DNA from 2 places in the Paraburkholderia phytofirmans OLGA172 genome. Region 2 is predicted to be linked to the other one. Evidence: riboswitches for the same ligand, from Rfam matches in the RefSeq annotation. Region 2 holds a riboswitch; the other holds the start of a gene.
The links. A riboswitch is a leader RNA that binds a small molecule or an ion and turns the genes downstream of it on or off. The one in region 2 is predicted to bind cobalamin.
Positions count from the first base shown of each region.

Region 1: another riboswitch for cobalamin. It lies ahead of AYM40_RS30755 (HoxN/HupN/NixA family nickel/cobalt transporter); the one in region 2 lies ahead of cobA (uroporphyrinogen-III C-methyltransferase).

Region 1 is NZ_CP014579.1:2,418,812-2,423,285, forward strand. It holds gene AYM40_RS30745 (TonB-dependent receptor) at 1-132, shown strand, start outside; gene AYM40_RS30750 (PepSY-associated TM helix domain-containing protein) at 273-1,661, shown strand; cobalamin riboswitch at 1,865-2,003, shown strand; gene AYM40_RS30755 (HoxN/HupN/NixA family nickel/cobalt transporter) at 2,037-3,092, shown strand; gene AYM40_RS30760 (sterol desaturase family protein) at 3,190-4,047, opposite strand; gene AYM40_RS30770 (methyltransferase family protein) at 4,278-4,474, opposite strand, start outside.
Region 2 is NZ_CP014579.1:1,200,146-1,204,619, forward strand. It holds gene cobO (cob(I)yrinic acid a,c-diamide adenosyltransferase) at 1-354, opposite strand, end outside; gene AYM40_RS43845 (cobalamin biosynthesis protein) at 351-974, opposite strand; gene cobA (uroporphyrinogen-III C-methyltransferase) at 971-1,867, opposite strand; cobalamin riboswitch at 2,091-2,319, opposite strand; cobalamin riboswitch at 2,399-2,672, shown strand; gene cobW (cobalamin biosynthesis protein CobW) at 2,870-3,970, shown strand; gene cobN (cobaltochelatase subunit CobN) at 3,977-4,474, shown strand, end outside.

The sequences.
Region 1 (4,474 bases), 1.2 Mb from region 2:
AAGTTCACGTTCAAGCCAACCAAAGTGAGTGAAGTCGGCATCGGCGTCGACAACCTGTTCGATGCGCGCTATTTCGTCTATCACCCGTATCCGGGCCGTACGTTCTACGTCGAAGCGAAGCTGCGCATGTGAACACGCGATTGGCATGCGCGGCTTGTGCTCGTGTCGTGCTTGTCCGCTACTCGATGCGCTCGATGCGCTCGCGCGATGCAAACCAGCGCGTGCATCGCTGTGCAAACCGATCGACCCACTATTTGCTTCAGGAGGATTGAATGTCCACCACCACCGCTCAACGCACGACCTCCGCAACGGGCGCCACGAGCGCCGGCTACCGGACGCTGTGGCGTTGGCACTTTTACGCGGGCCTCTTTGTGATGCCGTTTCTGGTGGTGCTCGCGATCACCGGCACGCTGTATTGCTTCCAGCCGCAAATCGAGCCGCTGCTTTACCCGCACCACCTGATCGTCGCACCGCAAGCCACGCCCAGGCTGACTGAAGATGCGTTGCTCGCCAAAGCGCGCGCGGCGATGCCAGCCGATGCGCGCGCGGTGACGGCTCCCATCGCGAATGCACCGGAGCGCAGCACCGAGTTCATCTTTCGTCTCGCCAACGGCGAAAAGCAGAGCATCTATCTGAACCCATACAGCGGCGAAGTATTGGGCACGCTCAGCGTCGAGCGCCGCTTCATGCAGGTGGACCGCATGCTTCACCGCAAGCTGCTGCTCGGCAAACCAGGCGAGTTGCTGATGGAGCTGGCCGCGTGCTGGACGCTGGTGATGATCGGCACCGGTGTCGCGCTCTGGTGGCCGCGCGAAAAGACCACTGCACGCGCGGCGTTGCTGCCGCGCTTCTCGCTGCGAGGGCGCGCGCTTTGGAAAAACCTTCACACCGTGATGGGCATCTGGCTCGCGCTCGGCGCGCTGGCATTCGTGCTGAGCGGTCTGCCGTGGACAGGCTCATGGGGTAAGCAGTTCAAGGCACTCGCGAGCGCGGCCAATCTCGGCGCGCCGCCGGGATCGTGGGGTGGCCTGCCGTTGCGCTCCGCGATGCCGGGCATGGTGATGGACGACCTGCCCTTGCCACTTACGCCATGGGCCGTCGGCAACACTCCAGTACCGCAATCCGCCGATGCACACGCAGCGCAGGCGCTGCCGCTTGGACGCATCGTTGCTCTCGTCGCATCGCTCGGTGTCCCGGGCGGTTACGACATCGTGCTGCCCACCTCCGCTACGGGCGTCTACACCGTCTCGTACTTTCCCGCCGACCCGCAAGACGAGCGCACGCTGTACATCGACCAATACAGCGGCGCGGTGCTGAAAGACATCCGTTACGGCCACTACGGTGCGGTGTCGAAGGCCGTGTCGTACGGCACGTCGCTGCATATGGGCCGCTATTTCGGCGTCGCCAATCAGATTCTCTGCGCCGCGATTTCACTTGGACTAGCGGGCATGGCCGTAACCGGCTGTGTGATGTGGTGGAAGCGGCGGCCGCAGCGCTCGCTCGGCGCACCCTCGCGCGAGCGCGCTGCGCCGCCAATGCGTGGCTGGAAAACCGGCCTCGTTCTGCTCGGCATCGTCTTCCCGTTGATGGGCGCCACGCTGCTCGCGGTGTGGCTCGCCGACCGCACGATTTTTGGCCGCGTCACGCGGCAACCTGCTTAAGGCTTCATTCCCGCTGTCAAAATCAAGGAGCACCTCTTGAAGAGATCACGCGAACTTCTACCCGCCGCCTTGCTGTGCGCTTCATTCCCGTGAAAAGTGCGAGTACGATGAGCCAGTAACATACCGGATAGCGCCTTGACGAGCTGCCGATGCTGTCTATTCAGAAGAATTTCGATTGCATCGACAACCCGTCTGGGCGCGTGTATAAGCTTTGCAGGCATCGTCCCACCTGGCGAAGCGGGAAGCCGGTGAGAATCCGGCGCGGTCGCGCCACTGTATCCAGCATGTAAGCCCTGTTGAATCCGAGCTGGGAGTCAAACCTCGCTTCGCCATCGTTCAATCTCGTTCGGGACGCGGTATCCCAAGGAACAGTTGATGATTTCGCAGCTGAAACAGATTTTCAGTGATTCGAACACTGGCGTTCGGAGCCGGCTTTTCGGCATCTACGGCGTGCTGATCGCCACCAACGTGCTCGCGTGGGTCTGGGCACTCGCGGCGTTTCGCCACCATCCCCTTCTATTGGGCACCGCGCTGCTGGCGTATGGTTTCGGCTTGCGCCATGCCGTCGACGCGGACCACATCGCCGCCATCGACAACGTCACGCGCAAGCTGATGCAGGAGAACAAGCGCCCGGTGACCGTCGGCTTCTTCTTTTCGCTCGGCCATTCGACCGTGGTGGTGCTGGCCTCGCTCGCGGTCGCGGCGGCCACGTCCGTCATGCAGGGGCGCTTTAACCACTACAAGGAAATTGGCGGTGTGATCGGCACGCTCGTCTCCGCGCTGTTCCTGTTTGCGATTGCCCTGATGAATCTGGTCATCCTGAACTCGATCTATCAGGCCTGGCGCAATGTGAAAAATGGCGGCCGCTATGTCGACGACGATTTCGATCTGCTGCTGGCCAACCGCGGCTTTTTCTCCCGCCTGTTCAAGCCACTGTTCCGCATGCTCACGCGCAGCTGGCATATGTACCCGCTCGGTTTTCTGTTTGGCCTCGGCTTCGACACTGCCACCGAAATCGCACTGCTCGGCATCGCCGCCGCCCAGGCGTCTCAGGGACTGTCGCCCTGGGCGATCATGGTCTTCCCGGTGCTGTTCAGCGCCGGCATGTCGCTGATCGACACGCTGGACGGGCACCTGATGCTCGGTGCCTACGGCTGGGCTTATCTGAAGCCGATCCGCAAGATCTACTACAACATGACGATTACACTGGTGTCGGTGATCGTGGCCATTGTGATCGGCAGTATCGAAGCGCTGGGCCTGATTTCCGACAAACTGAATTTGCAAGGGCCGGTGTGGGATGCGGTCGGCGCGCTGAACGGTCACTTCGGCATGCTCGGATATCTGATCATCGGCATTTTTGTGCTGAGCTGGGTGGCCTCCGTACTGATCTATCGCGCGAAAAAATTCGACGATCTGGAAATCGGCCGATAGGGATGGACAGGGTGTGCGACGCGGCGCCGATCGTCTCCGGTACGAGTTGCGCGCCGAGTCTTCAGGCCGGTGGCGCTCCGGATCGCTTTAATTTCGCCTACTTTTCCAGAATCTCGACACGCCTGCCGTCCGAACCGGTACTCATGCCAGCATACGAGCGCAGCGGCCAGCCGAGTGCCCCCAGCAGCGAACGCGGTTGCGCGCCGTCGTCCAGACCGGTGGCCGGCCATTCGTGCTTCGCCGGCACCCACAGCGTGCCGAACAGGTGGTCCCACAGCGGCAGCAGTTGAGTGAAGTTGCGATCGAAATGTTCGACGCGGTTCGAGTGATGCAGGCGGTGGTATTGCGGATTGTTGACCCATGTCGTGAAGCGGCCAAGGTCGACATGCAGGTTCATATGCGCGAAGTAATTGCCGAACGTGAAAATGATCGCGGTCACGCCGAGGATCCACGGCTCGACCTTGAACAGCACGCCTACCACCGGATAAAGCAGGCAGCCCTTGATGAGTACCTCGAGCCAGTGATGCCGGAACGTCACTGTGATATTGAACTCGGCGGCACTGTGGTGCAACGAATGCAGCTTCCACAGCACGGGCCACGCATGCTGCAAACGGTGAAATGTATATTCCAGCAGATCGACCGTTAATAGCACGATCACGATGGAAGCCAACGCGCCCCACCCCCGCGAGGCCAGCACGACCCAGCCGCCACCGAGCGCGTTGACGATCGCGACGCTGGCCACCGCCATCAGCGGCCGCATTGCTTCCGCGAGCGCCAGATACAGTGCTGCGTAGACGACGTTAAAGCGCATCCCGGCGCGCGATTGCAATAACTCGGCCGGCCAGCGCCGCTCCAGCGCCGCGCCCATTGCCATCATCCCCAGCACGAGCGCGTAGCCGCCCAGCCAGTGGGTCACGTGGTGCAGCAGTTCAGGAAACGAGCTCGACGCAAACATGTGATTCCCCGGTCAATACGGTGCGTTCATTCGCTCTGCCGTCCGACCTGGCGGCCATGGTCGGGAACCGTTGGCCCACGACCTGGATCGCCGACGGGCCGATCAGCACGGCCGGAGGCGTCGGGAAAATGAAAAGCATCAGAGGAAAGAACGGCTTTAACGCGATCTTCGCAGCCTGTTCTGCGCCGCGCAAGCGCCGTTTTGGTGTTGACGGCATTAGTTATCCTCGGTCAGAACAAACCTGGAATCACGCGGTAGCGAACCTTGCCCTTGTACGAGCGATAGGCTGCATCGGTCGACAGAAGCCGTTCTTCTCGATAAATTCGACCTGCCTGGAGGGCGAACTGGATTCCGTAAATGAGCAAATTCTGCACGCCGAAGTTTGCGATCAGAAAGCCGATGTCCGTTACGAGGTATCCCAAGTACA
Region 2 (4,474 bases):
CATGCGGCGCGCTTCGTTCCAGCCTTTGCGCGCGGTGGCGATGTCGGCGTCGCGATTCTGGGTGTTCCAGGTGTAGCCGTCGCCCATCGTGACGAAGTCGCAATTGGCGATCGCACCGAGGAAGTCGCGCTCCGAAGTGTGCAGCGCGCCTTTGATGAATTGCACGACGCCGAGGCGCATGCCGTGTCCAAGCACGCGCACGGCCATGCCGAACGCGGCGGTGGTTTTGCCTTTACCGGTGCCTGTATTGACGATCAGCAGGCCTTTTTCGACGGTGGCGTTGGCCTGCTTTTTCTCGTGGCCTTCGCGCCGGCGTTCGGTCATGCGTTGGTGCGATTCGGGGTCGGTTTTCATGAAAGGTCCTGTTCCTGATGGGCGTTGTTTGTCTGTTCGCGGGCGGGCTGGGCGGTGATCGAGGCGATCGCAACCGTGACGCCGCCGTGGATGGTTTTGCGCACGAGTAGCCGTGCGTTGGGGGGATTGGGCGTGATCGATGCAACTGAGGCGGCTGGGACAGTTGAGGCAGCTAAGGCAACTGATGCAACTGATGCAACTGATGCAACTGAGGCAACTGCGGCAGCTGAGGCAACTGAGGTACCCGATGCACCAGAGGCAACCGATGCCAATGCCGATGCATAGGCCGCACGAACTGCGCTGCCCGCATCAGATTCGGCCGCCGCGGCGAGCAGGGCGCATGGCTCGCAGACGCCGTCTATGCCGAGATGCTCGCGCGTGGCCGCCGACGGATCGCTCACGGAGATCGCCGCAATCTGCGCGCGGCTGAACAGCTTCAGCGGCAGCGCATGACGGGCGCAGAATTCGAGCAGGCCGGCTTCGTGGGCTTTGGTGTCGACCGAGGCAATCGCGCTGATTTCATCGAATGCATGCGAGCCGAGTGCGGCACGCACGGCCGCTTCGATCTGCTCAGCCGAACTGTGCAAGCGACAACCGATGCCGATGCTGAGGGTTTTCATTGCGCGTCCGCGGCGTTTGAATCTTCCGCGGTATCCGAAGCGTCCGCGGCGTCTGCCGCTCTGGCTGAGTTCGCCATATTTGCCATTTCCGCCGTTCCCACCGCCCCCACCGCCCCCACCGCCCCCACCGCCCCCACCGCACCCGCCTCACGCACCGCGCCAGAACTCACAGCATCCCGCGCCAAAGCCAGCGATGCCACTCCGCCGATCACCACGATCGCCGGCGAGCCGAGTCCGGCGCGCGCGACCGCGTCCGCGAACTCGCCGAGTTGCGAGAGCGCATGCCGTTGCTCGGGGCGCGTGGCCGATTCGATCGCCGCGCACGGCGTATCTGCGCTCATGCCGGCCGCGAGTAACGCGCCGGCGATATCGTTCAGCCGCCGCATGCCCATGTAAATCACCAGCGTCATCCGCGTGGCGACAAGCGCGCCCCAGTCCGGCTCGCTGCTGCCGGCGCCGTGCCCGGTGACGAACACCACGCCTTGCGCGTAATCCCGATGCGTCACCGGAATACCAATTGCCGCGGGCGCCGCGATCCCGGCCGTGATGCCGTTGATCACCTCCACGCTGATGCCCGCTGCGTGCAGCGCCTGCTGTTCTTCGCCACCACGGCCGAACACGAACGGATCGCCGCCTTTCAAACGCGCGACGCTGCGTCCGGCCCGCACGTGTTCGAGCATCTGCGCGACGATGCCGGCCTGCGGCGTCGACGGATGCCCGCCACGTTTGCCGACGTACACGACCAGCGCGTCGGCGCGTGCGAACTGCAGCACGTCGGGGTTCACCAGATCGTCGACCAGCACCACATCGGCTTGCGCCAGGGCGCGAGTCGCCTTGAGCGTCATCAGTTCGACATCGCCGGGGCCGGCGCCGATCAGCCAGGCGCGGGTCATCGCGGCATGCATGGCGCGCGCCATGTCGTGACTAGCGGGAGCGGGTGAGGCTTGATGCGGCCGGAGGCGGCGGAAATCGAGGTCATGCGGTGCTACAGATTACGCGCGACGAACAACGCTGCTCGCTGCGTTTCCCTCAGGAAAACGCTAGCGGCTGCGCCACGTCGTGCTTTAGCGCCTTCACATCCGTCCCTCGCGGATTCCGGCGGCCGGCAGCGTGACGTTCACTGCCTCCGCGTCTGGCCGGTATCCGGGCTGACGGCCTCATGCGTTTTGCCTTCCCGTCCGGATTCGTCAGACAGTGGCATCAAAAACGCATGCGCGATGCGAGAGCACCGCAGGTCGCTTACCGTTGCGGGGACAGCACAGGTTAAGCGCAGCGAGCGCGGCCTGTTTCCCGTTTAACTGCACATGCGAACGCATATGCGGGCACCAAACGCGCGCATACGATAGCACACGGCAGGCCGCGCCGGCACTGCGCAAAAGCCCTGCCGCGGCCGGCGTTTCCTTGACGGCACAGGGCTCTCGGCCTAAACTCGCACGCACTTTGGTGCTCGTGTGCGCGCTCGTGCGCATGCAGTTAAACGGGAAACAGGGTGCCCGCCTGCAATGGATCGGGTCAACCTGTGCTGCCCCCGCAACGGTAAGCGAAAAGCGGTGCGTTCTCCAGCGCCGCGGAGCCGGCTTCGATGTCCACGCGCAAGGCCGCGTCGGCATATAACCACTGGGCGAGAAACCACTCGTCCGGGAAGGGGAAGCGGCGCTTTCGCCAGCCCGGATACCGGCCAGACCAGGAAGAACGACCACCGCGGGGATGCGGCGGTGCGTTCAGGACTTCATTCCCGTTTTCTGTTTTTCGGTTGCCTCGGCAACGCCGTTGTTCGTCCCCGTGCTTTGTTATTGTGGTTGCCTGCAGGGCATGAACCCGCTCGCATGACCTATGCAGACAAAACGCGAAGGCGCGTCGGCGTGCTCGTGCAACTCCTACGGATAGACCTCACGATGCAAACTCAAATGCGCAAGATCCCCGTCACCATCGTCACGGGCTTTCTCGGCAGCGGCAAGACCACGCTGCTGCGGCACATTCTTCAGCACGCGGGCGGCAAGCGCATCGCGGTGATCGTCAACGAGTTCGGCGAACTCGGCATCGACGGGGAAATCCTCAAGGGTTGCGGCATCGGTTGCGATGAAGACGGTGTCGAAACCGAAGGGCAACTGTATGAACTCGCGAACGGCTGCCTGTGCTGCACCGTGCAGGAAGAATTTTTCCCGGTGATGGAAAAGCTGGTGGAGCGCCGCGAGCAGATCGATCACGTGCTGATCGAAACCTCCGGTCTTGCATTGCCGAAGCCGCTGGTGCAGGCGTTCAACTGGCCGCAGATCAAGAATAGCTTTACTGTCGACGCGGTCGTCACCGTGGTAGATGGCCCGGCTGCAGCGAGCGGCCAGTTCGCCGACAACCCGGTCGCCGTGGATGCGCAACGCAAGGCCGATCCGAATCTCGACCACGAATCGCCGCTGCACGAATTGTTCGAAGACCAATTGTCGGCAGCCGATCTGGTGATTCTGAACAAAACCGATTTGCTCGACGAAGCGCGTCAAGCTTCTGTCGAAGCCGTCATTCGCGAAGAAATTCCGCCGCAAGTGAAGATCGTGCGTGCGCAAATGGGCCAGCTCGACCTGCATACGTTGCTGGGTCTCGAAGCGGCCTCGGAAGAAACGATCCACTTGCGCCACGATCACCATGGTTCGGCTGACGACGCCGATCACCACCACGATGAATTCGATTCGGTGGTGGTGCACGCGAATGTTTCGTCGCGCGAGGCCGTGATCGCAGCATTGCAAGGGCTCGTCGAAACGAACACGATTTACCGCGTGAAAGGGTTCGCGGCATTGCCGGGCGCGGCGATGCGTCTGGTGATCCAGGGCGTGGGCCGCCGTTTCGATAGTTACTTCGACCGGCGCTGGCAAGCGGGTGAAGCAGGCGAAGGCCAGCAAAGCCGCTTCGTGCTGATCGGCGAAGACCTCGACCAGGCCGCGCTGCAACAGGCATTCGACGCCGCCTTGGGCGCCGTGGCGAGCGCCCAGCCGCAACAGGCGTAACCGGTCATGCATCTGCTGCGCACCACGCCGGGCGGTTTTGTCGACGATACGCAAGGTGTGATCCGTATCGACCAGCAGCCCGCCGATATCGTGGTGCTCAGCTCCGCCGACACCACGCTGTCGCTGCTCGCGAGCGTGTTTCCGCGCCTGGGCGACGGTTTTCCGAGCGTGCGGCTCGCGAACGTCACGTATTTGCGGCAGCCGGCTTCGGTGGATTTCTATGTCGAAGACGTGCTGCAGCATGCGCGTGTCGTCGTGGTCGATCACCTTGGCGGCGAAGCGTACTGGCCGTACGGGATCGAACAGGTGGTCGCGCTCGCTGAGCGCAAGCAGCAGACGCTCGCGATGTTCTCCGGCGATCTGCAGGAGGACCCGAATCTGCTCGCGCGCAGCACCGCCGACGCCGATCTGTGTCATCAGCTATGGCGTTATCTGCGTGAAGGCGGCCCGCAGAATGCGGAGGCGTTCCTGCGCTGCATCGCGTACCGCTCGCTTGGCTGGGGT